4 regions of the Arsukibacterium sp. genome follow, and region 3 is predicted to be linked to each of the others. Evidence: predicted binding sites of a transcription regulator. Region 3 holds the regulator's gene; each other region holds the start of a gene.
The links. The regulator sigma-54, encoded in region 3, starts transcription at its own class of promoters, with help from an activator protein. The targets are predictions, from matches to a motif close to TGGCANGNTNCNTGCTT.
Positions count from the first base shown of each region.

Region 1: a site for sigma-54 is predicted at 1,766-1,782, ahead of V7D78_RS09165 (THxN family PEP-CTERM protein). Genes of this name have one in related genera too.
Region 2: a site for sigma-54 is predicted at 5,369-5,385, ahead of V7D78_RS00465 (TorF family putative porin). Genes of this name have one in related genera too.
Region 4: a site for sigma-54 is predicted at 5,236-5,252, ahead of V7D78_RS11250 (flagellar basal body rod protein FlgF). Genes of this name have one in related genera too.

Region 1 is NZ_DAINOE010000037.1:24,669-33,152, forward strand. It holds gene V7D78_RS09155 (DASH family cryptochrome) at 1-49, shown strand, start outside; gene V7D78_RS09160 (cryptochrome/deoxyribodipyrimidine photo-lyase family protein) at 46-1,554, shown strand; gene V7D78_RS09165 (THxN family PEP-CTERM protein) at 1,875-2,702, shown strand; gene glnB (nitrogen regulatory protein P-II) at 2,789-3,127, opposite strand; gene nadE (ammonia-dependent NAD(+) synthetase) at 3,270-4,109, shown strand; gene V7D78_RS09180 (GspH/FimT family pseudopilin) at 4,190-4,687, shown strand; gene V7D78_RS09185 (type IV pilin protein) at 4,705-5,121, opposite strand; gene V7D78_RS09190 (hypothetical protein) at 5,121-6,188, opposite strand; gene V7D78_RS09195 (hypothetical protein) at 6,175-6,561, opposite strand; gene V7D78_RS09200 (PilW family protein) at 6,573-7,577, opposite strand; gene V7D78_RS09205 (hypothetical protein) at 7,525-8,028, opposite strand; gene V7D78_RS09210 (type IV pilin protein) at 8,119-8,484, opposite strand, start outside.
Region 2 is NZ_DAINOE010000001.1:88,708-97,191, forward strand. It holds gene V7D78_RS00440 (DUF1566 domain-containing protein) at 31-1,599, opposite strand; gene V7D78_RS00445 (hypothetical protein) at 1,970-2,230, shown strand; gene V7D78_RS00450 (helix-turn-helix transcriptional regulator) at 2,267-3,448, shown strand; gene trpS (tryptophan--tRNA ligase) at 3,450-4,454, opposite strand; gene rpe (ribulose-phosphate 3-epimerase) at 4,513-5,187, opposite strand; gene V7D78_RS00465 (TorF family putative porin) at 5,424-6,107, shown strand; gene V7D78_RS00470 (hypothetical protein) at 6,217-6,465, shown strand; gene V7D78_RS00475 (DUF2970 domain-containing protein) at 6,468-6,659, shown strand; gene V7D78_RS00480 (Dam family site-specific DNA-(adenine-N6)-methyltransferase) at 6,604-7,482, opposite strand; gene V7D78_RS00485 (SPOR domain-containing protein) at 7,475-8,484, opposite strand, start outside.
Region 3 is NZ_DAINOE010000139.1:82-4,327, reverse strand. It holds gene lptB (LPS export ABC transporter ATP-binding protein) at 3-743, shown strand; gene V7D78_RS16175 (RNA polymerase factor sigma-54) at 802-2,289, shown strand; gene hpf (ribosome hibernation promoting factor) at 2,316-2,603, shown strand; gene ptsN (PTS IIA-like nitrogen regulatory protein PtsN) at 2,611-3,084, shown strand; gene rapZ (RNase adapter RapZ) at 3,081-3,938, shown strand; gene V7D78_RS16155 (HPr family phosphocarrier protein) at 3,928-4,203, shown strand.
Region 4 is NZ_DAINOE010000052.1:14,061-22,544, forward strand. It holds gene flgA (flagellar basal body P-ring formation chaperone FlgA) at 1-200, opposite strand, end outside; gene V7D78_RS11220 (chemotaxis protein CheV) at 349-1,275, shown strand; gene V7D78_RS11225 (CheR family methyltransferase) at 1,322-2,152, shown strand; gene flgB (flagellar basal body rod protein FlgB) at 2,226-2,627, shown strand; gene flgC (flagellar basal body rod protein FlgC) at 2,630-3,055, shown strand; gene V7D78_RS11240 (flagellar hook assembly protein FlgD) at 3,067-3,747, shown strand; gene flgE (flagellar hook protein FlgE) at 3,773-5,122, shown strand; gene V7D78_RS11250 (flagellar basal body rod protein FlgF) at 5,300-6,046, shown strand; gene flgG (flagellar basal-body rod protein FlgG) at 6,087-6,875, shown strand; gene flgH (flagellar basal body L-ring protein FlgH) at 6,889-7,563, shown strand; partial or broken gene V7D78_RS11265 (flagellar basal body P-ring protein FlgI) at 7,574-8,484, shown strand, end outside.

The DNA.
Region 1 (8,484 bases), on a different contig from region 3:
GCTTAAGGAGTTAAACTGGCATAAAGCAGCAAAAGTGCCGCCAAGATGATACAACTGTTGTGGTTTAAGCGCGATTTTCGGGTGCAGGATCATCAGCCGTTATTTGAAGCGGCCAGGCAAGGACCGGTATTACCACTGTACATCATAGAGCCTGATTACTGGCAACAACCTGACACCTCCATGCGTCACTGGGCCTTTATTGAAAGCAGTCTTAAGGTATTACAACAACAACTCGGTGCGCTGGGACAGCCACTGTTTATTATCAAAGGCCCGGCTACCGGAGTGCTGCGCCAGCTGTGTCAGCAATTTCAGGTAAAAGCGGTATACAGCCATGAAGAAACCGGCAATTTATGGACTTATCAGCGGGATGTTGCCGTAGCAAGGTTACTAAAAGAATTACAGATACCCTGGCATCAATACCGGCAATTTGCCGTATTCAGACCTTTGCCCCAGCGAGATCTGTGGTTTAAGCAAGCCGATGCCTGGTTAAGACAACCCTGTGCTGCCACTATCAGCCAATTGCCCTTTATTGCTATGCCTCCCAGCTATAGCGGTCCCAGCCGCAGCGCCGTCGATTTAGCCCGCTGCAGCAGCATGCAGCAAGCAGACAACCTAAGCCTAACGCTGAACAGTTTTTGGCAGCACCGAAGTCAGCGTTACCGTAAGGATATTTCTTATGCGGCTAAAGCAGCTAACAGCTGCTCACGTTTAAGCCCTTTTATCAGTTATGGTCTGGTAAGCTTGCGTCAGTTACAGCAACAGGCTTACCTGGCACAAAAACACACCACCAGCCTTTATCACCAGCAAAGCTTACAGGCCTTTTTCAGCCGCTTACGCTGGCACTGCCACTTTATGCAAAAACTCGAAGACCAGCCTGCTCTGGAGTTTAGCAATTTACATCCGGGCTTCGATGGTATGCGCGAGCCGTTTTTTAACCCGGCTTATTTTGAGGCATGGCGTCATGGTCATACCGGTTATCCACTGATAGATGCCGCTATGCGCTGCTTAATTGCCACTGGCTGGTTACACTTTCGAGGCAGAGCTATGTTGGTAGCCTTTGCCTGTTATCATTTATGGTTACACTGGCGGCCTGTCGCACTGCATTTGGCGCAATGCTTTATCGACTACGAACCCGGTATTCATTATCCACAAATACAAATGCAGGCCGGCACTACAGGTATTAATCCTAACCGCATGTATAACCCGATAAAGCAAAGTCAGTTAAAAGATGCCGACGGCCAGTTTATCCGTCAATGGCTGCCAGAGCTCAGACAACTCCCTAACAGTTGGCTACACAGCCCCTGGCTGATGCCAAAGGCGCAACAACAACAACTGGGCTGTATTATTGATGTGGATTATCCCGCACCTATAGTGGATCTAATTCAGGCACAAAAGCAGGCCAGAAACTTAATGACAGTGTGGTTTAAGCAACATGACCGCCAGCATTGGCAGCAACAACAACAGCAGATTGTGAAACGGCATGCCAGTCGCAAAAGGCCCCAAAAAAATCAACAACAGAGCACACATCAGCTGCAATTCGACTGGTCTACTTAAGCCTTAGCGTCATTGCTGCTATCACATTTTTAGCGGGTTCATCATCGACAGCCATCTCCTTTTTCTTGGTTTAATTCTCCATTAAGTTGCAGCAACACAGGCTAAGCTGTCAATCTTGTTTACAATCAGGCTTTATGCCATCGACTATACATCGCTCGAAAAGATAAATTTCTCAAATAAAATCATTATCATATTAGAAAAAAATTAATAGTGGCTTATTTTATGCTTTCAACCTGGTCAATGCATGGGTGTCAGTAGATAAAAAATAAGTACTCAAGCACTAAATTTAAAAAACTGTAGTCAAATAGAAGGATTTTATTATGAAACGACTATATAACTCCCTTATCATTAGCTGCATGCTGTTATTGGCCACCCCGGCTTCAGCAGCGTTGATTGAACAATGGAGTTTTGAAAACTCAGCAGGCTTTATCAGCTGGCAAGCAGCCGGTGTTACTCCTTCTGGAGCCAGTAATTATCTGGATGATGATAACAACCTGCAAACCTGGTATTCCACTTTAACCTGGGGAGCCCCTTTTGAAGGTGGGCCATTATCGTCTTTTTCAATTACCAGTCCAATCAATGGTACTATTATGACTAATGGTGCAACTCAGTTTGGTACACCTTTGGTACATAATAACTTCCCTATTCTGGATAATGGTCAGTTGTTAACTCAGGCAGTGTTACTGGATAAGTTACTATTGACGCCTTTGGTTCCTGCAGGGCCAGCTCTGGATGCGCCGACTATCACTTTTGATATCCGCTTTTTTGAAACGGTAAATGCCCCTGGAGCCGGAATACTTTGCCCAGATGGCAACCCTCAGGGTATTGCTTCAAATATCAATGGCTGCGGCGATATCTTTGCGATTGCCTCCCCCTTTGATCTGGTGCAGAGCTTTATATTAGACGGATATTTATACACTATTAATATAGGTATTATCGGTGGAGATATCCTGCCTGATGCGGCCTGTAGCGAGCTTAGTTTTGCCTCAGGTTGCTACGGTTTTGTGACTATTGAAAATGCCAGTAACACCATACTACCATTCTTTTCAATTACTGCCCGCCCATTTAATGAGATTCCTGAACCAGCAGGTCTAGCATTATTTGGTATAGGTTTGTTATTACTGCGTCGCTTGGGAGCGCGGCAATAGTAATTGCAACGGCCTTTTACTATAATGTCTTTCTCAGGCAACATGATGTTGCCTGAGATATTTAACCAGGTTACCATGCCCCCTAACTAGATAGCTTCTTCGTCTTCTTCGCCCGTTCGAATACGAATAACCCGCTCTACTTCAAACACAAAAATTTTACCATCACCAATGCGGCCGGTTTGCGCTGTGTTCATAATGGCTTCGACACAACGCTCAACCTGATCGTCTGTCACCACAATGTCCAGCTTTACCTTCGGTAAAAAATCCACCATATACTCAGCGCCACGATACAGCTCAGTATGGCCTTTTTGCCGGCCAAAGCCTTTCACTTCTGTCACTGTCATACCAGTGATGTTTAAATCAGCCAGTGCTTCACGCACATCATCTAATTTAAAAGGTTTAATAATGGCTTCAATTTTTTTCATGCTGAGATCCCATTCGCACCAGATAAGTAGCAAGCAGTATAATACAAGCTGCTTGACGCTTCAGCAGTTGCCACAGAATTAGTTGATCTAAAAACGACAAGATACGATATGATAAACCTGACTATGCCAATCAGGAGAATTTATGTCTATTGCTGCCGCCATTATCGCCGAAATGCGGGTATTACCGCAGATTGACGTAAAATTTGAAATAACCCGCAGGGTAAACTTTATCAAACAACGTTTAACCAGCTCTGGTATGAAGACTCTGGTGCTGGGCATCAGTGGTGGTGTCGACTCGACGACCTGTGGCAGGCTGGCGCAACTGGCAGTGAATGAGCTCAATGCAGACAGTGCAGCCGGTTACCAGTTTATTGCGGTGCGACTGCCTTATGCATCGCAACAGGATGAAGACGAAGCGCAACTGGCGCTGCGCTTTATTCAGCCGACACAGTCATTATCGATAAATATTCAAGCCGCTGCCGATGCGCTGCATCAAAGTACGCTGGCGGCACTGGCAGGCATCAACGCGGCAGACTTAACCGCTGCTAAAACCGATTTTGCCAAAGGTAATGTTAAAGCGCGTTGTCGCATGATTGCTCAGTATCATGTAGCGGCTCTTACGGGAGGCCTGGTGCTGGGTACTGATCATTCGGCAGAAAACATCACTGGCTTTTACACTAAATGGGGTGACGGTGCCTGTGATTTGGCGCCGCTTTTTGGTTTAAGTAAACGTCAGGTTCGGGCGTTGGCGGCAGAGCTGGGAGCACCTGATTTATTGGTGGCTAAAACCCCCACTGCCGATCTGGAATGCCTGGCGCCGCAAAAAGCCGATGAAGCGGCTTTGGGGCTAAGTTATGAGCAAATTGATGATTTCTTAGAAGGTAAAGCGGTCAGTGATGACGTTGCCGGCAAACTGATCAGTATTTATCAAAAAACGCAGCATAAACGTCAGCCGATCCCCACTCCCTACAATCAGACGTAACAGCTTAAAAAATCAAAAACTTTACATAAATAAAACCCAAGCTACAATTATTAAACCTAATTGTAGCTTGGAGCACGCTAATGCGGGTAAAAGGACTCACCTTACTGGAAATGCTACTGGTCGTCGCCTTGCTAGCGTTATTAGCGCAAATCAGTTTACCGGCTTTTGCCGACCTACTGCACCGTAAGCGGGCAGATAGTTATATGCAGCAATTTAGCCGCCACCTCAGCTTTGCCCGTATCCAGGCGGCAAGCAGCCAACAAAGCGTAATATTGTGTCCAAGGTTGGGCACAGAATGCCAACCAAACTGGGAAAACCACCCTATTTTCATGCTGATGCAGGACCCTGCTACGGACAGTGAACACTTACTACGGCAACTGCCCGGTGTCAGCCATGGTCATCGGCTGGCATACAGTCGTAGCCAAGTACAATTTCGCCGGGATGGGAGTCTGGATGCTCTGGAAAATGGCACCTTTTACTATTGTCCACCGGCTAGCTTTAACTGGCATTACCGGCTGGTACTAAACCAGGCAGGAAGACAACGTCTAAACTTTGTTACAGAGCGTTGCCCTTTTTAATCCTCAGGAACAGCCAGTCAATGCCAGCATTTCAAGCTTTCCGGGGCGCTGACATTACGTTGCCCTGCTTGATTAAGGGTAAATAACAGACAATCACTATCGGCCCGTTGTGGCCCCAGCGCCTGCAACGTTAAATCATAAGCGCTGCCTGCTGCAGACAAACTGGCACTAAGCCGATAACGACCTGAGGTTGACAGACCATCTGCAGCCAGCCCTAAGCGGCTGATATCCGCAGTGTAGCGGCCTTCATCCGCCAGTAACCCCTCCTGCAAGTTGGCTGCATGCAACATGACTTGCACCGCCTCTGCCCGATAACTTCTCAGCACATGCTGCTGATAAGATGGATATACCAGAGCTGCCAGAATCCCTATAATGACTAACACCATCATTAACTCTATTAAAGTCACACCGGCCTGAACTTGCTGCTTGTTCATTAATGTGCCCCGCTTTCCAAGCGATAACTGGTCAATCGCTGCCAACGATGTAATTCTGGTAGCAGCAGAGGCATAACGCAGTCAATGCATAAGGGACTGAGGCTTAATAAAGCGGGTAGCAATAATTGTTCAGCCTCAGCACCCTGCCACCACAAAGCCAGCTGCCCCTCTGCTCCAGTTTGCAATGCCAATTTGCCCCGGTAAGCGGGCATCATCAGGCGTCGTTCCCGGTAGACCCTGCCGCCACTGTAAAGATGTAATGCATACAATTGTTGCGGTTTATCTTCATCTGCACACTGCCTGGCCGCTTTAGTCGTTGGCGCAACAGCACTGTAAATTACCCCTGCGACTAATAAAGGCGGAGTACGAATTTGGCCATCAACTTGCAACCACCAGCCGGCATGACGTTGTAAGCGTTGCCACTGTTCATGACTCAATCCATCGTCAAGTTCAGCGTCACTGAGCACAGTTCTGTCAGCTAAATCGCTAAAGCGAACTACAGTAGAGCCTGGCTCAGGTATACGTAGCAGAATCAACTTATCCTGACTACTCGTTAAATGTCGGGCACTCAATAATAAAAGTTGCTGTTGTGCAGCACTTGTGGGCTCTGCTAGTAAGTTGGCAGGGAGATGCGCTGAGATCAGCTCAAAAGCCTGGAGGAAAACCCAATCTGGCAAATGCAGATCTGCTATAAGTTGTGGTGTGCCAAAACCACGGCTTGTCAGTGTTAACCACCAAACTTTGCCACTGGCATCTAGTAATAATAATTCTGAATGCGCCCCCGTCAGTCGGCTGTCATAGGCTATAGGCCGCGCATAAATAGCAGTATGCAATTCCGGCCAGACAGCTAGTCTGAATGATGGGATCACCGCATCCGGCCGGAACAGCGCCAGGGCAGTGTCTGCAGCACTCTCCTCAGCTTGCAGCAAGTAACGGCGACTCTCCACAGCTCCCCGTCCCGGCAAAGTCACCTTAACTGATGTTGTCGCAGTGAGCCAGCAATCAGGCAGCTCTGCAGCACTCAGGTTTATACTGCTAAAGAGTAACAAAAGCTTAAAAATCCGCATCCGAGATCCCCTCCAGTTTTAGCTGATGGCGCAACAACATAGAACTGAAAGCCAGGTGCAGCCGGCTATCCTCAGAATGCAGCTCAGTACTAAATTCCAACCACTCACAATCAAGGTATTGCCCCGACCAGGCCGCAAAGCTAGCCGGACAAGCGCTTAACCGCTGCACTCCAGCCAGCTCGGTGTCGCTGTCCAATGTGGTCAGCGAACTGTAATGCTGCTGCCAGCCTTGTTGCTCTAACAGCAATTGCTGCTGCGCAGCTTGGGCACTTTTAAGACTAAGCTGGCTGATAAACAAACTGCTACTGACCATCAGCAGCATGACCATTAAGAAAATCAAGGCGCTGATAAGCGCCATACCACGCTGTTGCATCACTCACCTCCTTAACGAATGTTATGGTGCAAAGACACCGTACTACTGAGTAATAATCGTCGGTAATGATCGCCGGGCGCCTCGAAGCGCTCGGCCCCCATTTGATAACTTTGGCTATTTTGATAATGTCGATCGGCTTGCAAACTTCGCAACAAAACATAAAAAGTAATACTGACAATCCGCCCTTCGAGCTGCAGCCAATGCCGCTCGGTCATTTGCCGGGTAGCTAAGCGGTAATTCAACTGCCCATCACCGCTAGCATCAATACCAAATTCAAAATGTAAACGTTCAACACCATCGATGAGCGAATCAGTGTGGATTCTTGCCCCGCCAGCTGCCGAACGTACCAAGCGTTTGCGCATCAACACTGGGAAACGTTCGCCGCCATAGGTCTGTTGTTGTAAATAAAACACCAGATGCTGATATGGGAAATAACTGGCCTCTGCAGCAAGATCTGACGTGACCGCATCAACAAAACGGGGATGCTGCCAGTCATGTTGCAGATAAAAACGATTGTCTCTGAGTGCTGACGCCTCAAGATTCAGCCCAATGGCACGTTTTAGTTGCAGATATTCTGAATCTGGTAATAAAGAAGATAAGCAATTGAGCTGACGGCCACTGGCTGCAGCAGCGGCATACAGATTAATAAACGGCTGACCTCTTACCGGGAAGCTGCCGCTGTCCAGATCTGACTTAACGCAATCGCCCTCCGGGGCTATGATGGCAGAGGTGCCGTCTCGTATTTGATCCAGTGACATGCCTCCAAAAAAGCCACTGTTTTGTAACTCATTTTGTAATAAATTCAGCGCCAATTGCCCATTTTGCTGCAGTAACGCCAGTTGTTGTGTCTGCCGTACCGAGCGGCTTAAACTACTAAAAATTTGCAAGATAAAGCCCAGCAACAGCATAGCTAGCAACATTGCGACCATCAGCTCCGTTAAACTAAACCCCCGGCGCGGCACCTTATTCGCCCCCGGCCAGTAGCTGGAACCCCGCCCTGCCAATGCCAGTATCACAACTTGCTGCTGCAGGCTCAGGGTAACGGCCGGTGAGCTGCCAGCTGGCTTTTAGCGTCATACCGCTAGCGCTTGCCGTAAGACAAAAATAAGGCTCAAACAACGGCGTTTGCGCATCCGTTATGCTGTGGTTTTGCCAACGCTGCTGCCAATTGTAAAGCAGATACTGCCTGGCCTGCTCCGCGTCACATGGGCTTAGCGCTGAACAAGTGACTTCGGTTAGTGGACTGGATGCGGATATAGTTACAGCAGAGAGCGGCGCAGCCTTATTAACACTGGCCAAATCTTGTAATAACGAGGAGGTTAAGGCCACCGCAGCGGTACGCTGGGTGGCGTTTATAATATGCTGAGTTGCCAACAATTGCCCGGCTAAGATACCAAGCAACCCCAGCTTGACTAATAGTAAGGTGACCAACACCTCAATTAAAGACGCGCCTTGTTGTAACCGCATATCCCTATGCCAAGTTAATTTAATTAACCTTAAAGTTACAACAAATATTTAAAAGATCAAATTTTAACGCTTAAATTTTTACCATAAATTTTACCAGCATTTCGCTACTGCCGCCGCATTATTGCTACCTGCCACCAACTTAGTGCCTGCCTGGTTAATACCGAGCGACGCACAAGCGGTGTCTCCAGCTTGTGGACCTACCGCCGTGGCCGTTAAGGTATAAGTTCGCTGTGCCTGCACACTGGTGTAAGTATAACGTGCTGCAGATTCGGTTCTGCATTGTAAATCAGGCAAGACAAAAGTCGTTCCATCATAACGCATATTCTGGGTATAAAAGCGCTCCATAAACTGCGACAACTCTAACAAACAGCTGCTAGCTGCAGCGCGGTGACTACGCAGCACATGGTTTTGATATGAAGGGTAAGCCACCGACGCTAAAATACCGAGTATGGCCAC
Region 2 (8,484 bases), on a different contig from region 3:
TACTCTTCCTTTTCCTTGCCAAAAGCCCAATCACTGGCCGGCGCGCACCAAACGGACTCTACGGCCGTAGTCCTTATAGAAGCCGTTGACATGGCCGTAGTAGAAATAGACGTTCCACGCGTAAGCGGAACCGTCGGCATTGGGCGACGACGACCAGAACCAAACCGATGGGGTGTTTGGAAAATATGCCGTATCAATAGCCGGAATAATGCGGCCGTTATGCACAATGCTCAGTAATTCCTTGCGTGTTGGCATGCGCCAATCACTGGCGCCGCAAAGGCCTTGGTTATTTACTGCCTGCACAAACGCATGAGTATCGCAAGCACTGCCGCTGCAAATGCCGCCATTCTGGGTGCCAGCTCCACCGCCATTGGTAGTGTTATCGGGGTTATACCAGCTGTAGGTATGATTCATATCCCGCAGGCCGCCATTGGTGGTTTTTACTTCCCAAATAAGCCCGGTAACGTTATCCCGCACACAGCTCCACTGGCTGCCGGCAGTTTCAGTGCCATTGGCATCCCAGGTCACATCCTGAATGGGAAGCACGCTGCCATCGGCGGCAATTTTAGTGTAATCAAAACCAGCGGCGCCGCCGCCAATTTTAGTTAAGGTGCCGGCGCGCGCCTTGGCATCGCGGCCAAAGTCACCATCTTGCCCTTCAAAGCCGGCTACCGGGCAATCGAGGTTATTGGTGTTGGCATTGGCGCACCAATCAATACCGGTATCGTTTAAGTCACCAATCGGCTCAAAGGCAAAACTGGCATCAATAGTACAAGCGGCAGTAATAGCCCCGGTGGTGTAGGTTTCGCCGGCTAAACTGCCACCACAGCCGGTTACCTCAACAATTCGGTGGTTAGCGTCGGCTACGACACTAAATTGTGCGGTTTCGCCATGTAGCACACTTAGACTACCTGGGGTAATTTGCCCGCCTGCGGTCGCAATAGCAGTAACCATATAGCTGTTGCGGCTAAAGCTGGCCATCACCGTACAACTACTTGTAATGCTACCCGTAGTGTAAGTGCTGCCACTTAAACTCCCGCCACAACCACTCACCGCATCAATGCTATAACCTGCATCCGCAGTCACTTCAAAAGTGGTAGTAGCGCCATGATTTACTGCGCTGCTGGCCAGGCTAATGCTGCCGCCCTCACCGGCGGTGGCGGTTACCGTATAGCTATTCAGGCTAAAACTGGCCTGCACACTGCAAGCGCTGGTTATGACGCCAGTGGGAAAGGTATTGCCCGTTAAACTCCCACCACAACCACTCACCGCATCAATGCTATAGCCAGCATCAGCTGTCACTTCAAACGTTGTAATAGCGCCATGATTTACTGCTCTGCTGGCCGGGCTAATGCTGCCGCCCTCACCGGCGGTGGCGGTTACCGTGTAGCTATTCAGGCTAAAACTGGCTGAAACAGTGCAATTACTGGTAATGCTACCGGTAGTGTAAGTGCTGCCACTTAAAGTGCCGTTACAGCCAGTGACATTACCGACACTGTAGCCGGTGTCAGCAGACACAGTAAAGGTGGTGGTCTGGCCGCTTTGCACGCTGCGACTGGCAGGGGAGAGGCTGCCGCCGCTGCCGGCAGAGGTGGACACAGTGTAAGATGCAGGAGGCGTTGTGCCGCCGCCAGAACCACCAGAACTGTCGCTGCCGCCGCCACAGGCAACCAGCAGCAATGAAGATAACGTAAACGCAAATTTAACCAGAGGCTTAACCGGGGCATGCACTTACATAAAATTGGCATCCTGTTGCTAATAATATTTTTCCACCGTCTTACCCTAGCCAGCTTTTTAGCCTTAACCAAGCCACAAACCGGACAACTTTTTATACTTTTCGGACAAAATATGCCCTTGATGGCCAAAATGTCCGATATGTGCAAAAGGTTGTCCGAATTGTGATATCGCCGGCCGGCGTTTTTATTAATAATCAGACAACCGCTGAAAACGCCTGGCAGGTACTGGCTTGATGATTGATTTAGCAGGGAATAATGAACCTAAGGTATGTTGCCGCAACTATGTGGCCATGGTGGACTACATTAACCATTATGGCGACAGCGCCGATATAGCCCGCTTGTTTAGCGGCATTTTAGGGCCTAACCTGAGCCGCTCGCCCTTTTACTGCCTGGATGGCGAGCCGCTGAGCTACCATTACCTGACCAACACTCTGAACTGGCTGCCAAACTCACTAAACCTGATCATTTTTAGCAACCTGGGCCAATTGCCGTAAAGTGCTTTTGAAATTGGCCGCCATACCGTTAAAAACATGCCGGCGCAGCGCAACCATGTGATGGCGGCGTTTTTGCACTTGCTGGGGCCGGAGCACAGTGTGCGGTTGGTTGACCGCATAAACCGCCAGTTTAACCAGACCAAGCAGGTGGTGTTGTCCGACTTTAGCCGGACGGGTGGCTGCATTGAGCTGCGCTATCTGCCTGGAATAACACACAATACTGTGATTACCGAGCAGAACCTCGGCTGTTATGTCGGCACCCTGGAGTTATTTGGCTACCAAAAGGTACAAGGCAAAGTGCTGCAGGATCATCAGGCAGTTGATCTCAGCGGCGCAGGTTACAGCCGGTTACAGTTTCAGTTTCAGGGCGAAAGCCTGTGGCAGCGGCTGCGCTGGCTTGCAGGTTATACCCTGGCGGGCTTGTGCTGCCGCACTTACCTGAAAAGCCACCATGTGTTTCATCGTTATCACCGTGAGGTGATTGATGCCTTTCAGGCCGAGCTTAACCAAAAAGAGCAGGCGCTGGCACTAAACCAGCACTACTACCAGCAGCTGGTGAATGAGAACACACAGCGCAATAGCGAATTAGAGCGCCAGGTGGCAGAGCGCACGGCCAGTTTAACCAAAGAAATAAGCACCCGCCAGCAGCTGGTACAGCAACTCAGTGCTGAGTTGCACATTCCGCTTACTCTGATGCAGCAACAACTGCTGCAGTTACAGCAACACCCTGACGATGCAGCCAGTATCAGCAGCTGCAGCAAACAGCTCGCTCGCTCATTAAACCGCTTGCATGCGACTTTATTGCAATTACCGGATGTTCAGTTTCAACAGGATTTACTCGCCAGACCTGATAGCAGCGCTGCGCTTGCACAAGATTTACACTTTGATGAAAAACTACAACGGATGCTGCAACTGCATTACGCTAAAGCCGACTTTAATGTTAGCCAGCTAGCACAGTTACTAAGCTGCACCGAACGCACCCTGCACCGTAAAGCCCAGCAAAGCTGTGGCAAAAGCCCATCGGCACTATTAAGGGATTACCGGATAAACCAGGCTAAATTATTGCTGCAACATGGCAGCAGCATTAAAGATACCGCCCACTTAAGCGGCTTTAGCAGTGTGTCTTATTTTAGTGCCAGCTTTAAAAAAGCCGCCGGCATAACGCCGGCGGATTATCTGAAACAAGGCCAGCATGTTGTGGCCTCAACTGCACAATAACTTAAGGCAGTACAAAACCTACCGCATCATTTACTTTAGCCAGTGTTGCTGCCGCGCGGCTGCGGGCTTTTTCGGCACCAGCACGCATCACGCTTTGCAGCGTGGGTAAATCTGCCCGTAACTCGGTAAAGGACTTTTGCACCGGCTCCAGCAGGCTGATAACCGCATCAGCCACATCGCCTTTTAAATGGCCGTACATCTTGCCTTCGTACTCGGCTTCCAGCTCGGCCACCGCTTTACCGGTAACACCACTTAAGATACTCAGCAGATTGGCTACGCCAGGCTTGGCATCGATATCAAAGCGCACCCGTGGCGGGTCTTCAGAGTCTGTCATCGCCTTTTTAAACTTCTTGCTGATCATCTTTGGATCTTCAAGTAAACCGACGAAGTTCCACGGATTGTCATCCGATTTAGACATCTTCTTCGTCGGGTCTTGCAAGCTCATTACCCGGGCCGCGACCTGTGGAATATAAGGCTCAGGCACAGTAAAGATATCGCCATGTGCCGAATTAAAGCGCATCGCCACGTCACGGGCTAATTCTAAGTGTTGTTTTTGATCATGGCCGACCGGAATTTGGTTGGCCTGATACAGCAGAATATCAGCCGCCATTAATACCGGATAAGTGAATAAGCCAGCGTTAACGTTATTGTTATGGCGCTCTGACTTGTCTTTGAACTGCGTCATGCGGCCAAGCTCCCCAAACTGGGTATAGCAATTTAGTACCCAGGCTAACTGGCTGTGTTCAGGCACATGCGATTGCATAAATACGGCCGAACGCTTCGGGTCGATGCCACAGGCTAAATACAGCGCTAAACTATCCAGCGAGGCATTGCGTAGCGCCTGCGGATCCTGACGTACCGTGATAGCATGTAAATCAACAATACAGTACAAGCAATCGTAATCATCCTGCATTTGATCCCACTGGCGCAGGGCTCCCAGATAATTACCAATGGTCAGCTGTCCTGATGGCTGGGCGCCACTAAGTACTATGGGTTTACTGCTCATGCTGTATTCAATCCTGTGTCAGTCGTAAAAATGGAGGCTATTATACTGTTTATTTGCGTTAGCGCGACACCGCTGCAAGCTGTTGCCGCATCTTTGCAATGGTTTGCGCATAATCCGGACTGTTAAAAATAGCTGAACCGGCGACAAACATATCGGCACCTGCCGCTGCAATATCGGCAATATTATCGACGGTAACACCACCGTCAATCTCCAACCGGATAGGCCGGCCACTTTGCTGAATGATTTGACGGGCAGCGGCCAGTTTATCTAAGGTTGCCGGGATAAATTTCTGACCGCCAAACCCCGGATTCACTGACATCAGTAATACTACATCCACTTTATCCAGCACATAGTCCAGATAACTCAGTGGTGTTGCCGGATTAAACACTAAACCCGCCTGACAGCCGTGGCTTTTAACCAGTTGTAAACTGCGGTCAATATGGCGCGAAGCTTCCGGGTGAAAGGTAATAATGCTGGCCCCCGCTTCAGCAAATTGCGGGACCAGGCTATCTACCGGCTCCACCATCAAATGCACATCTATTGGCGCGGTAATGCCATAGTCACGCAAGGCTTTACATACCATTGGTCCCATTGTCAGGTTAGGCACATAATGGTTATCCATCACATCAAAGTGCACCACATCGGCACCTGCAGCCAGAACTTTGGCAACATCATCACCTAAACGGGCAAAATCAGCCGATAAAATCGAAGGAGCAATTAAAAATGGTGACATGACTAAGTTCCTGACAAGCTAAAACGCAGACTTTACTGAATTCACCAGCAAATTGCACGTGATACCCACCAGCTACCCTTTGCACAAAAACCAAGCAATCACGCACCAGCACAGCGCAAACATAGGTATATCAGTAGCGCCAAATTATTATAAGCCTCTGTTTTATATTAACTTAAACCCATGGCATGCATCTTGGAATAGTTAGCCAAGGGAACTCACATAAAAAGGTAATAAAAATGACAAAACACACAACTCAACACACCCGGGTAGCCAGCGCACTGTTACTGGCATTGGCAGGCAGCAGTTTTAGTCTGGCAGCCGTTGAACTTAGCGGCGACATTACCTTCACCTCAGATTATGTCTTCAGAGGTATTTCACAAACGGAAGAAGCGCCTGCCATACAGGGCGGACTAACCCTGAGCAATGAATCAGGCTTTTACGTTTCAGTATGGGGCTCTAGTGTTGATTTTGGTGGTCAGGGAACCCTTGAATTGGATGTTTTGCTAGGCTGGAGTGGTGATATCGCAGAGGGTTGGTCCGCTGATGTCGGTATAATGCGCTACGGTTACCCGAATACTGAATTTGCCGGCTCAAATTTCTGGGAATTGTATGGCTCAGTATCCTATGCAGATTTTACATTGGGATTAGCTTATAGCGATGATTACTATGGCAATAGTGGTAGTTACATCTATGCCTATGCTGGCTACAGCTATGCCATTAGCGACGCTTTGACAGTGGATTTTCATATTGGTCAAAACGAGTTTCGTGATGACAGCTCTGCCAGTTATCTGGATTATGGCGTGAGCCTGAGTACCGAGCTGCTAGGGGCGGGCTTAGCGCTGGCCTATATCGGCACTGACATCAAAGACTGCAATTTATGTGATAGCCGGGTGGTTTTTAGTGTCAGTAAAAGCTTTTAAGGGCAGATCCATTGTTAGCCTTTAACGTATACTAAATAATCAACTTGAGACAACGCCGAAAATAAAGTATTATTAGCGGCGTTGATTTAATACGTTAACAGGGATTTACATGAAAATAACCCATATTGGTAAGCTGGCGATTGCTGCTGTCATACTTGTACTGGTTGGCATGGTCTGGCAGCTGGATGCTGCGGCATCTTGTAATCGTGGTCAGGACCAGGCTGCACACTGTCAAACATCACTGCAACAAAGCTGGGCTAATTGGTTTGCCGGCAAAAGCCGCTCCACTCAGTTTCATTTTGTTGATTTTCTTGAATTACTTAATCGCCTTAATCCAACTAAGCCGGTCAAATCCTGAGCATGGCCAACAAGCCTGGTTGGCGCCAGGTACTAAAAGCAGTGTTGGGCGCCTTTATTGGTGTGCAATCTGAGCAGCAGCGACAGCAAGATTTTAACGCTTCCAGTCCTGCCCCGTTTATTATTGCCGGCCTGATCATTACCCTGTTTTTTGTACTGTTGCTGTTGTTAACCGTGCGGCTGGTACTGGCTTAGCCGGATAACTGGCAAACAACTCTGCAACTTTAGCCCGTGTCGCTCCCTGCTGACTAATTGAGCGCCCTACCTGCATAGACGTTAATTTAGCCTGATGGTAAATTTGCCGGGTCCAGGTCGTATCATGATTGCTGATCAACACATTAATGCCCCGTTGTTGCGCCTGCTCCGCTAAAATGGCTAATTGCGCCTGATCATCCAGGCTAAAACCCTGCTTTGCATAACCGGTGAAACTGGCTGTTTTGCTCAAGGGCACATAAGGCGGATCACAATACACCGTACTTCCCGCTTCAGCTGCAGCAAAAGCCTGCTGATAGCTGACGCAACGAAATACCGCGCGCTGCGCTTTCTCAGCAAAAAAATGCAGCTCTGCTTCCGGAAAGTAAGGTTTTTTATAACGGCCAAAAGGCACATTAAACTTACCGGATAAATTATATCGGCACAGACCATTGTAACCATGCCGGTTTAAGTACAAAAACAATAACGCCCGCTGATACTGATCAGTGCACTGATTAAATTCATCCCTTAAGCGCAGATAACTATCGCGTTGATTGCTGCTCTCAACAAAAAACGTCCGCGCATCAGCTATGAAATGCTCACTCTGCTGCTGTAAAATCTGATACAGGTGAATCAAGTCAGCGTTAATATCATACAGTTGATACTGCGAGTAATCGGTGTTTAAAAACACTGAGCCAGCACCCACAAAGGGCTCAACCAGCGTATCTGTCGCTACTAAGTGCTGTCGAAGTGAGTCTACCAGGCTATATTTACCACCTGCCCATTTTAAAAAAGCCCGATGCTTTTTGTTTACAGCCTTAGTCATGCTGTTGCCCTTGCTGCTCGCGGAGCCGTTGTAAGGCTTTGATTTCCTGCTGCACCGGGCGCAGGCTTTTGGCAAAGGGGCCTGCGGCCTGTAATCTGGCTGGCAAGGTTGCAATTAGACTCAGCGCTGCCGAACTATCAGCCTGTAATTCAGATAGTAATACCCACTGCAGCTTACCCTGCCAACTGCGTTGATAGCGATAGAATATCAGCCCCGGGTATTGCTGTTCAAAGCGCTCTACTGCGGCAAGATCAGATAATACCGCAAACTGTAACGCGACCATGCTGGCAGATGCCGCCAGTAACATCGCCTCATCTGCAGGCCACTCGGGTTCACTCTGAGTCTGAATCAGTTCATGACTTTCATCTGTGCTGTCAGTCAGTTCTGGTGCCAGCACAGGCTGCTCAGGCTCGATAGCAAGGGTTTCCGCTAAAGGAAGCGGCTCTGTCAAGTTGCCGGGAAACTCATTGCTGGCGGCCGATTGCTCTTTGAAGGGCTCTGCTTGCTGCTCATCGTCAGCAGGAACTGTTGGTTCTTCGATTATTTGCGTTAGCGTCGTGTCAGGCTGTTGCGGCTTAGCAGTATGTTGATTTGGCACTGCAGACCCTAACGTCTGCTTGTCGTTATCAGTTTGCCACCAGTACCAACTACTGCTAATCAACAGCAACAGCAAGGCTAAACCTGGTAGTAAGTATTGCCATGGCAATGCTGGTTTCACGCTTGAACGCTGTGCCGATGCCGCTGGTGGGTCGAGCAGCAGGCGAATATTGCCTTGTGCCGCGGCTAACCTGCTGGCGAGGGTCAGTGGATCTAACTGCTCCTGTTGCAGCAACTGCTGAGCATCCGCCAGGGTTAATGGGTTAATCGTCAAATTAAGCTGAGCACTGGCTAGCGGCGATTCACAAAAGCAACACAGCGATACCGGTAAACCAAGTAACCATTGTTGCTCGGTTTCTGGAAATTGCTGAAAGTTGTCTACTAATAAGACTAAAGGTTGGTCTG
Region 3 (4,246 bases):
CCATGACGTTGAGTGCACCCAGCAAATTAGTGGCCTCTCATCTGGCGAAAAGCTACAAAGGCCGTCAGGTGGTAAAAGATGTCAGCCTCGAAGTCAACGCCGGGCAAATTGTTGGTCTGCTAGGCCCTAATGGTGCCGGTAAAACCACCACCTTTTATATGATTGTTGGCTTAGTGCCATCAGATAAAGGCAGTATCATTCTTAATGGCGAAGACATGACCTTTGCCCCTATTCATCAGCGTGCCCGTGCCGGCATTGGCTATTTACCGCAAGAAAGCTCCATTTTTCGCAAATTAACCGTGCATGAAAACTTACTGGCCATTTTGCAAACCCGCAAAGCATTAAGCAACAGCAGACGCGAAGAGTTGGCTGATGACTTGCTTGAAGAGTTCCATATTGGTCATATCAAACATAGCCTGGGCATGAGTTTATCTGGTGGTGAACGGCGCCGGGTAGAAATTGCCCGCGCTCTGGCCGCTGATCCGGCGTTTATTTTACTGGATGAACCTTTTGCCGGAGTTGACCCTATTTCGGTACTGGATATAAAAAAAATTATTCAACACTTGTGCCAGCGTGGTATCGGCGTGTTAATTACTGATCATAATGTGCGTGAAACGCTCGATGTCTGTGAAATAGCCTATATTGTCAGCCATGGCGAGCTGATTGCTGCCGGCCCCCCACAAGAAGTGTTGGCAAATCAGCAAGTACGTGATGTATACCTGGGTGAACAATTCAGGCTATAGTTAGTTTATAAACGCCACCACAGCATGACGCGGCTAAACGGGAGAAAAAAATAACGACATGAAGCCCTCTTTGCAACTTCGCTTAGGCCAACAACTGACCATGACACCGCAACTGCAGCAAGCAATTCGCTTGTTACAATTGTCGACTATGGAGTTGCAGCAGGAAATACAGGAGGCACTTGATGCTAATCCACTGCTGGAAGGCGAAGACGAATACGACAGCTTTAATGGCGAAATGGAACCGCAACAACCTGATCGTGAGCACACGACAGACAACAGTCTGACAACAGATGACTACGGTCATGACGAGCCCACCGAACCCGACAGCAGTGAGGCGATGACCGAGCAAAACATCCAGGAAGACTTGCCGCTGGATAATCAATGGGATGACTTAGTCAGCGCTGCGCCCGTTAGTGCCGGCAATAGCATGGATGATGATAATGTCTATCAGGGCGAAACCAGTGAGAGTTTGCAAGATTACTTGCGCTGGCAAATGCAATTAACGCCTTTTTCTGACACTGACCGTACTATTGCCGAAATCATTATTGAAGCCATTGACGAAGGCGGCCTACTCACCATCAGTTGTGACGATATCCTTGAATCGCTTGGCCTGCCCGATGTTGAGGCCGATGAGGTAGAAGCGGTGATCAAACGCATCCAGCTATTTGATCCTGTGGGCGTCGGCGCGCGTTCAGTGCAGGAATGCCTGTTAGTGCAATTAAAACAATTTGACCCGGCTACGCCCTATTTACGTGAGGCGCAGCTATTGATTAGCGATTATGCTGACTTTTTAGCGAATCGGGACTTTCGTTCTTTGCTGCGCGTGACTAAACTCAAAGAAGAAGAGTTAAAAGAGGTGATGCGGTTAATTCATAGCCTGAATCCGCGCCCTGGCGCCGATGTTATTCGCGAGGAGCAGCAGTATGTGATCCCCGATGTCACCGTCAGCAAAGTGAAAGGCCGCTGGCAGGTGGAGCTAAACCCGGATGCCATACCAAAGGTACGGATTAATCAGCAATATGCCGCTATGTCCCGTAATGCCAAAAGCTCTGCTGATAGCCAGTTCATCCGGTCGCACCTGCAGGAGGCAAAATGGTTTCTGAAAAGTCTGGAAAGTCGCAACGAAACATTGCTCAAGGTAGCAAACTGTATTGTGCAGCAACAACAAGCTTTTTTTGAACATGGCGAAGAAGCAATGAAACCTATGGTGCTGAATGATGTTGCCGAAATGGTCAGTATGCATGAGTCGACCATTTCCAGGGTCACCACGCAAAAATATATGCATAGCCCGCGAGGTATTTTTGAACTTAAATTCTTTTTTTCCAGTCATGTTAGTACAGAGAGCGGTGGTGAGTGTTCCTCAACGGCCATTCGCGCTTTTATCAAAAAATTAGTGGCGGCAGAAAATCCGGCTAAACCGCTGAGTGATAGCAAAATGGCAGAGATTTTATCTGATCAAGGCATTAATGTGGCACGCCGTACCATTGCCAAATACCGCGAAGCTTTATTTATACCGCCATCTAATCAACGTAAGACCTTGCTTTAAGTGTTCTAAACAGAAGGAAAATGTCTATGCAAATCAACCTAACTGGTCGTCATGTCGAAATCACCACAGCCTTAAGAGAGTATGTAGACAATAAATTTGCTAAGCTGGAGCGCCATTTTGATCATATTAACAATGTACATGTCATCCTAAACGTGGAAAAATTGAAGCAGATCGCAGAAGCTAAGTTGCACCTGAATGGTGGCGAAGTGTTTGCGGCCTCAGAAGACGAGAATATGTATGCTGCTATCGACCAGTTGATTGATAAGCTGGACCGGCAGGTCATTAAACACAAAGAAAAGATAGCCCGACATTAATCAGCGTATGATGAACTTAAGCACTATGCTCGCCGAGAACTGCACCAAGAGTGCAGTTCTTTTTAACAGTAAAAAACGTATTCTGGAATACATAGCCGAACTGGCACAGCAACAGCTGCCTGACATGACGGAATATAGTATTTTAGAAGCACTCATGACCCGTGAAAAGCTCGGCTCCACCGGCATAGGCGGTGGTATTGCTATCCCTCATGGTAAATTACAGAGCGTCAGCAAACCCATGTTGGTATTTGTAGTGAGCAAAGATCCTATCCCCTTTGACGCTATTGATAACCAGGCAGTGGATATTTTTTGCGCTATTTTAATTCCACAAGAACAATGTCAGGCGCATTTGACTACTCTATCCGGTATTGCCAAATTATTAAGTCAAAAGGAGCTGACCCGCAAAATTCGCCATGCAGCCTCCGATCACGATCTTTATCAGTTATTAATGGAATATAGCCAACAAGGGACTGACACATGAAACTGCTGGTGGTAAGTGGCCGCTCTGGCTCAGGTAAATCTGTCGCACTCAGAGTAATGGAAGATTTAGGCTACTATTGCGTTGACAATATTCCGGTCAACTTACTACCTACCCTGGCAACCACGGTTATGGGGCAGTATGAAAGGGTAGCGGTAAGTATTGATGTGCGTAACTTACCGCAAGACCCCGATGAGCTGACCGAAATTTTGTCATATTTACCCCGCAAGTTAGAACTAACCATTCTCTATCTTGATGCGGATCACACCAGCCTGATTAAGCGCTTTAGTGAAACACGCCGTTTGCATCCGTTATCACATCAGGCGATGTCGCTGGATGAGGCCATTTCACAAGAACAGCACTTGTTAGACCCGATCTCCAGCCGTGCCGATTTGTATATCGACACCACCGAAATGAATGTGCATCAGTTAGCAGAACAGCTGCGTGAACGCATTCTTGGCCAGAAAAGTGGCAAACTGGTGATGTTGTTCGAATCTTTTGGCTTTAAATATGGCATTCCCAAAGATGCCGACTTCGTGTTTGATGCCCGCTTCTTACCCAATCCACATTGGGAGCCGGATTTGAAACCCCTTACCGGTTTAGACCAATCCGTGAAAGATTTTTTAGCCTCGCAAGCCGTGGTGGCCAAGTATATTTGGCATATCAACAGCTTTGTCAGCAGCTGGTTACCACATCTTGAACGCAATAACCGCAGCTATCTGACCATTGCCATTGGCTGTACCGGTGGGCAGCACCGCTCAGTATATATTGCCGAAAGCCTGGCCGAGAGCTATCGCAGCCAGCGCGATGATGTGCAAATTCGTCATCGCGAGTTGGTACGTCACCATGGACGCTAAACTCAGCGCCACAGTAACCATCATTAATTCACTAGGTTTGCATGCGCGCGCCGCGACTAAGCTGGCGGTATTATGTCAACAGTTCAGTGCCCGCATTGAACTGATGCAAGATGGCAAAGCCGCAGATGCCTCCAGTGTACTGGCGCTACTAATGCTGGCCAGTAGCCCTGGTAAAACGGTTGAAGTTACTGCACAAGGCCCTGATGCGGCCGCCGCATTAGCAGCGGTAACAGCGCTCATTAATAATGGGTTTGATGAAACCTAGCCGCTGTACACCTTATAACCGATGCGGTTAACTTCCGACTGCA
Region 4 (8,484 bases), on a different contig from region 3:
GCGATTCTGTTATCTAGCGCGGTAACCTGAAATTGGCGCTCGTTTGCATCAGTAATAGCCTCAGCGGCCAGCCACTGCTCTGTTAACTCGGTTAACTGCTGAGCACTGTAAAATTGCGTTTGCCCGTTACTGCTGCTGGCAAATAACAGGAAAAACAGCAATATCAGACTGTTGAAATAATTATTTTGATACTTTTTCATAAGGTTTCGGCTATGCTTTAATGTCAAAAATGACTACTATGCGCCTAATGACGACATAGCACTGTAATCGTGGTATGCCTAATAACAGGCAAAAATCATGCCTTCTTTTAGCTTAAGCAGCTATAGTTATCGGAAACAGGAGTAATAAATGGCAAGTATTCTTGATTCGGTCAATCAACGCACCCAACTGGTGGGGCAAAACCGCCTGGAATTATTGCTGTTTAAGCTGCCTGGTAAGCAACGCTATGGTATTAATGTGTTTAAAGTGCGGGAAGTCTTGCCTTGTCCGGCGCTCACCGCCATTCCGATGCGAAATAAGTTTGTGCGTGGTATTGCGCATATTCGTGGCCAGACTATCTCAGTAATTGATTTAAATCTGGCAACCGGGGGCAAGCCGATTGCCGATTTAACCACGGCATTTATTATTATTGCTGAATATAACCGCTCAGTGCAGGGTTTTTTAGTCAGCTCAGTTGATCGCATTATTAACACTAACTGGGATTCTGTTAAGGCACCACCTCAGGGGACGGGCGGCAAGCAAAGCTATCTCACCGCTATCACAGAATTTGAAGATGAACTGATTGAAATTTTAGATGTAGAAAAGATACTGGAAGAAATTTCTCCTTCACCCACTATACTGACCAGCACTTTTGATACAGACGTCATTGCGACAGATTTAGGTCAGCGCCTAATCCTTATTGCCGATGATTCGACGGTTGCGCGTAATCAGGTAAAAAAGGCATTGGAAAATCTTGGCGTGAAGATGCATTTGGTGAATAATGGCCGTGAAGCGTTAAATTATCTACAGTCGGTGGCAAAAGACTGTCAGAAATCTGTCACTGAAAAAATCGGTTTGCTGATATCTGATATTGAAATGCCCGATATGGATGGCTATACCCTGACTGCAGAGATTAAACAGGATCCACAACTAAAAGATCTTCATGTGATCCTGCATACCTCCCTGAGTGGTGTGTTTAATCAGCAAATGGTATTAAAAGTTGGCGCAAATGATTTTATTGCTAAATTTAACCCGGATGAACTTGCCGCAGCAGTGCAAAAATGGCTTCATGTATAATGACTTGTTAAAAGTATGGCTGGGTTAACTGGCTAAAAGGATGTTTGTGTCGAATAAAGAACTGCACGATGCTGAATATAAACTGTTTCGGGATTTTCTCGAGCAGCAGTGCGGCATTGTGTTGGGTGACAATAAGCAATATTTGGTCAAAAGCCGCTTAGGGCCATTAATGCAGCGTTTTGGTTTGGCTACCTTGTCAGAGTTAGTCGCTAAAACCTTAAGCCCGTTTGAGCGGCAATTACGTTCTGCTGTAATAGATGCGATGACGACCAACGAAACCTTATGGTTTCGAGATACCTATCCTTACGAGCTACTCAAAAAACAAATTTTGCCGGAGCTGGAAAAAAGTTGCCGCACGTTGAAAATCTGGTCTGCCGCAAGTTCATCCGGACAGGAACCTTATTCTATAGCGATGACCGGACTGGAATACCAGCAAGGCAGGCCAGGGGCCTTTAGTTTAGGCATCAATATCCTTGGAACTGACATCTCAAATACCATGCTGGAGCATTGTCAGCGTGCGGAATATGATGGTCTTGCTTTATCGCGTGGTTTGTCGCCAGAACGACGGACCAAGTTTTTTGAAGATAGCGGCAAAGGCATGATGCGGGTTAAAGACGCGGTACGCAAAAATGTTAACTTTCGCCATCTTAACCTGCTTGATAGCTACACCTTATTGGGCAAATTCGATATTATTTTTTGCCGTAATGTACTTATTTATTTTTCTCCAGATGTAAAAGCTAAGATAATCAAGCAATTTGCTCAAGCTTTAAATCCCAGAGGCTACCTGTTTCTGGGCGCATCTGAATCGTTATCCAGCGTGAATAATGACTTTGAAATGTTAAGATGTAACCCCGGCATTATCTACCGTAAAAAATAATTCATGAAATAGCTCTAAATTTGGCCTGCCTTTTGCATTTGTTTGTCCATTCCGTATTGGAGGTGGCAAAAAAATGGCAATCAGTTTTGAAAAAGCTTTTGGTGTGCACCCGCAAGCGCTATTAGTGCGTGATCGGCGGGCACAACTTATCTCGGAAAATATCGCGAATGCTGATACGCCGGGTTATAAAGCCCGTGATTTGGATTTCTCGCAAGCGCTGCAAAATGCGCAATCGAAGCAAGCCAGGCCCATGAGCCGTACCCATCTGCAGCATTTTGATTTGTCTACCGAAGTGCGCCAGGAAATGAAATTCCGCAACCCAGATCAGGCTGATACCGGCGATGGTAACAGTGTCGACATTCATCGTGAGCGTAATGCGATGATGCAAAATAGCCTGGAATATCAAGTCAGTTTGCAGTTTCTAAACAGTAGAATTTCTGGCCTTAAAAAGGCCATCGGTGGACAAGGACAATAATTATGAGCCTGTTTAAAGTATTTGATATCACCGGCAGCGGCATGACTGCACAGTCGGTCCGTATGAATACCACTGCCAGTAACATTGCTAATGCTAATAGTGTCAGCAGTAGCGCCGAACAAACCTACCGTGGGCGTCATCCGGTGTTTGCTGCTGAGCTGTCTGAAGCCCGGCGTCAGCAAGGGGATGGCGTTAATGTAAAGGTGTTAGGTATCGTCGAATCGGATGCACCACTTAATGTGGAATATGCCCCTAATCATCCACTGGCTGATGCAGATGGCTATATCTATAAACCCAATATCAACATTATGGAAGAGATGGCCAATATGATTTCGGCCTCGCGCTCTTATGAAACCAATGTGCAAACCGCAGACGCAGCGAAACAAATGCTGATGCGTACCTTGCGTATGGGCCAGGCTAGCGGCTAAGGATTAACATCATGAACACTATAAGTAATAACCCGTTAGACGGCATGTATTGGGATGATAAGAAAAAAGCTCAGGACAAAAATAACGGTGCTCTCACTCAAGCCGATTTTTTCGCGCTGTTAACCCAGCAACTGTCTTATCAGGATCCGACCAAACCGGTTGAAAATGATCAGATGATTGCGCAGATGACCAACTTTACTATGGCTGATGGTATTGGCTCACTGAATGAAAGCTTTAAAGGCTTAGCCGCCAGTATGACATCAAATCAGGCATTGCAGGCTTCATCTCTGGTTGGGCGCAGCGTACTCACACAGTCTAATCAGATGGTATTTACCGGTGAAAGTTTATCCCGCGGCCAGATCAATCTGGATCGGCCTGCAGATAATTTAAGGGTGCGTATTGAGAAGGCCAATGGCGAATTGGTGAGCACTTTTAATGTCAATAACCCGGCGTTGGGCAAAAATGATTTTGTCTGGGATGGTACTAATGCCAACGGCGAGTTTATGGATGCAGGTGTCTACAAAATTATTGTCGAAGCCAATTTTAATGGCAAGAATGAATCGATACCTGTGCAGGTGTTTACCCCTGTATCCAGTGTCAGTATGGCGAACAACGGCCAGGGTATTACCCTGAATTTACTTGGTTTGGGGTCTATCAAACTTTCTGATGTTTTAGAAGTTTCTTACGGATAATTAACCGCTTAAGGTGAGGTGAAAAATGAGTTTTAACATAGCATTAAGCGGTTTAGCCGCTGCACAAAAAGATTTGGACGTAACAGCCAATAATATCGCTAACGTAAACACAACAGGTTTCAAGGAATCCAGAGCAGAGTTTGCCGATGTTTACGCAACGTCAGTATTTTCTTCTGGCCGTACAAAGGTCGGTGATGGTGTTACTACCTCTTTGGTGGCTCAACAATTTAACCAGGGGTCGTTGCAATTTACCAACAACTCGCTGGATTTAGCCATTACTGGCGAAGGTTTTTTTTCTACGACGCCTGACCGTTTTTCGCAGGATATGACCTATACCCGTTCTGGGGCTTTTAAACTGAATAAAGATAATTTCATTGTCGATAATAATGGTAACTTTTTACAAGGGTTTAGTGTTGACGCGGTAACGGGTGAAAACAGCTCGGTGAGTCTTAGTACCACTCAGCCTATTTCAATTCCAACCTCAGCTGGTGCGCCACGCGCAACAAACAATATCTTTTTATCTATGAACGTAGATTCAAGGGAGTTGGCACCAACTTTACCTTTTAATCCAACTGATAGGGCCTCTTACAATCATTCTACGTCTGTCACTGTGTATGACAGTTTAGGTGAGGCTCACATTGTAACCAGTTACTTTAGAAAATTAGCCACTACGCCACCTGCAAACAGTGAATGGGAAACCTTTGTGGTTTGGGATGGTGCAACAGCACATCCAACAATACCGGCACCTGTAGCGCCTGCAACACGAAATCCTGCGTCCTGGTTTCAGGGAGATAACCTGACTTTTGATTCAAATGGTAACTTTGTTGCTGCTACACCGGCACAAACTATATCGTTGAACTTTAATGAATTAAATCTTCCAGCAAATGGATATTTAACCAACGGTTCCCAATATCTCACTGACGTTGTCGTTAATTTCCGCGATGCATCGGGTGTGCGAACCCCAACCCAGTATGCTTCTACCTTTGATGTTAATAACCTGAGTCAGGACGGTTCTACGGTAGGTAACCTTACTGGGGTGGATATTGATTCTTTTGGCCGGTTACTTGCGACATATAGCAATGGTGATTCGTCTTATTTGGCTCAAGTAGCTGTGGTAAGGTTTGCTAATAATCAAGGTTTAAAGCAAGTGGGTAATACCTCTTGGAAACAGAGCTTAACATCAGGTGACCCTATCGGTGGCCAGGGTAATACCGGCTCTTTTGGAACGATTAATTCTTCGGCATTAGAGCAGTCTAACGTTAACCTGACTACCGAACTGGTCGATTTAATCAGTGCGCAGCGAAACTTCCAGGCCAACTCACGGGCGTTAGAGGTTAACAGCACCTTGCAGCAAACCATACTGCAGATCCGATAAGCTTTGCGTAAGTTTAAAACGCCACCAGACACGGTGGCGTTTTTATTTTCCACCTCCCTCAAAGCCGCTACAGGTTCGCCTGAGCTAAAGCCTCAGTAGGCCAAAATGCTAAATGGCATTGTTATTGCATTAAAACCATACAAGTCACTGCATTAACTGAATTGACCCGAGGTCAGTATGGATCGTCTGTTATATATCGCCATGAGTGGCGCCAAAGAAAACATGAATGCCATTAGTGTACGGGCGAATAACCTGGCTAACACGGGTACCGTGGGCTTTAAATCTGATTTTGAGCAAGCCCGTGCCATGCAAGCCTTTGGTGCAGGTTTACCTACCCGGGTATTTTCGATGACTGAGCGACCAGGTCAAAACTTTGACGCCGGGCCAGTGATTATGACTGAGCGTGAGCTGGATATTGCTATACAAGGCGATGGCTGGTTTGCAGTGCAGGCTGCTGATGGTACAGAAGCTTACACCCGTGCTGGTAATTTGCAGCTGTCGCCAACAGGTATGCTTGAAACGGCCAATGGCCTGCCCGTGATCGGTGACGATGGCCCCATATTACTGCCTATTCCGTTGGCGAAGCTGGAAATTGGCATGGATGGCACCTTAAGCGCTTTAGTTCAGGGTGCACCCGCTAACGCGCTGGAAGAGGTGGGGCGCATCAAGTTGGTTAAGCCTGAGTTCGCTGAGTTAGAGAAAGGAAATGATGGTTTGTTTCGGCGTAAAGATGGTGAATTGGCTAAAGCCAGTGCCGAAGTGAGTTTACTTAGTGGCGCCTACGAGGGTAGCAATGTCAATGCTGTGGGTGAGATGACTTATATGATTAGCCTGCAGCGGCAGTTTGAGTTGCAGGTCAAAATGATGAAAAAGGCCGAGGATATGGATCGGCAACAAAATATGTTACTGCGGATAATGGGTTAATACCCGATAGTTAACTAGGGCGAAAGCCCGGGAGGGGATCATGCATCCAGCATTATGGATCAGTAAAACCGGCTTAGACGCAAAACAGCGTGATATTTCGGTTATATCAAACAACCTGGCCAATGCCAGTACTGTCGGCTTTAAAAAAAGCCGGGCAGTATTTGAAGATTTGCTCTATCAGAACGTCAATCAGCCGGGTGGTCGTTCGTCGCAAAACTCAGAACTGCCCAATGGTTTAATGATTGGTGCCGGTACCAAAGTCGTGGCTACCCAGAAAAATTTTACCCAGGGTAATATGATCACTACCGAAAACAGCCTGGATATGATGATTCAGGGCCATGGTTTTTTTGAGGTTTTGATGCCAGATGGCACTATTTCTTATAGCCGCAATGGTCAGTTTACCGTGGACGGTGATGGCAATATGGTGACATCAGGGGCTGGTTTTCAAATTCAGCCCAATATTGTTATTCCACCGGATGCAACCAGCATCACGGTATCGCAAGATGGCGAAGTGTCCGTGCGTTTAGCGGGCCAGGTTGATAATGCGGTACTTGGCCAAATTACCGTGACTAACTTTATTAATCCGGCCGGTCTGGAACCTATTGGCCAGAATTTATTTAAAGAAACCGCGGCCAGTGGCGATCCGGTACAAGGTATTCCCGGCTTAGAAGGGTTAGGCATCATTGTGCAAGGCGCACTGGAAACCTCTAACGTTAACGTCACAGAAGAGCTGGTGAGCCTGATTGAAAGCCAGCGGGTGTATGAGATGAATTCTAAAGTAATTTCATCAGTTGATCAGATGCTTGGTTTTGCTATTCAACAGCTGTAACAGGAGGCTTGTGATGCGTGGCATTTTATTAGCGTTAATTATCTTAGTTATCAGTGGCTGTGCTTCGGTGAAAGAGCCGCGGGCGGATGATCCTTATTTTGCGCCATTGCCACCTGAACCAGCACCAAGGCAGTTACTGAATAATGGTTCACTGTTTGCGCAAAACCACTCCAACAGCTTGTATTCAGATAATAAAGCCCGACATGAGGGCGATATTATTACCGTAGTGCTACGCGAAAAAACCCAGGCATCAAAAAAGGCCAAAACTGAAACCAAAAAAGACAGCAATGTATCTGTTGACCCCATGATAGGGCTGGGCGGCAGGCCGGTCAGTGTGGCGGGTAATGTGCTGCAGTTTGGCGCGGGTTCCAGTTCAGATTACAAAGGCGATGCTAAAGCCGATCAGAGTAATAGCCTAATAGGTGATATCTCGGTCAATGTATTACAGGTGATGTCAAACGGCAATCTGGTGATCCGCGGAGAAAAATGGTTAACACTGAATACCGGTAAAGAATATATCCGCTTAACAGGCGTGATACGGCCGCAGGATGTGGATGTCAACAATACCGTTGAGTCGACCAAAATTGCCAATGCCCGTATTGAGTACAGCGGAACCGGCACACATCATTATGGTCAATCCCCTGGCTGGTTAAGCCGGTTCTTCAATGGCCCCTTGTGGCCTTTCTAGGAGAAGAAACATGCGTAGCCTGGCAATAATTTTTAGCCTTTTTAGCCTGTTGATGCCTGCGGCGAATGCCACGGTGCGTATCAAAGATGTGGCCGATATCGAAGGGGTTCGCAGTAACCAACTGGTAGGTTATGGTTTAGTGGTGGGCTTACCCGGCACTGGTGAGCAAAACCCCTTTACCGAGCAAAGCTTTCGCGCCATGCTGGCCAGTTTTGGTATTAATATGCCTGCGGGCGTACGCTCACAAATTAAAAATGTGGCCGCAGTAGCGGTGCATGCCGAGTTACCAGCGTTTGCTAAACCCGGCCAGCACATTGATATTACCGTGTCATCGGTGGGCAGTGCAGCAAGTTTGCGGGGTGGCACCTTAATGCAGACCTTTTTAACCGGCCTTGATGGCCAGGTGTATGCAGTAGCGCAAGGCAGTTTAATTGTCAGTGGCCTGGGAGCAGAAGGCCTTGACGGCTCACGCATTCTGGTAAATACGCCTACTGTTGGCCGTATTCCTAATGGCGCTTTAGTGGAGCGTGAAGTGGCAAGCCCCTTTGGCAACGGCGATTTTATCACCTTTAATTTGAAGCGTGCCGATTTCACCACTTCTAAGCGACTAGCGGATACGATTAATGGATTTATTGGTCCGGAGACTGCGTTTTCATTGGATGCGTCATCCGTGCAGGTCAGAGCGCCACGTGATATTAATCAACGGGTGATTTACTTATCTGAGCTGGAAAATCTGACTTTCACTCCTGCCGATCAATCTGCACGCATTATTATTAATTCGCGTACCGGCACTATAGTGATTGGCAAAGATGTGCGCTTGTATGCGGCGGCGGTCAGCCATGGTGGTTTAACGGTGACCATTGAAGAAAATCAACGCATAGTTCAGCCCGAGCCATTTACTGATGGTGTTACTGCTGTAGA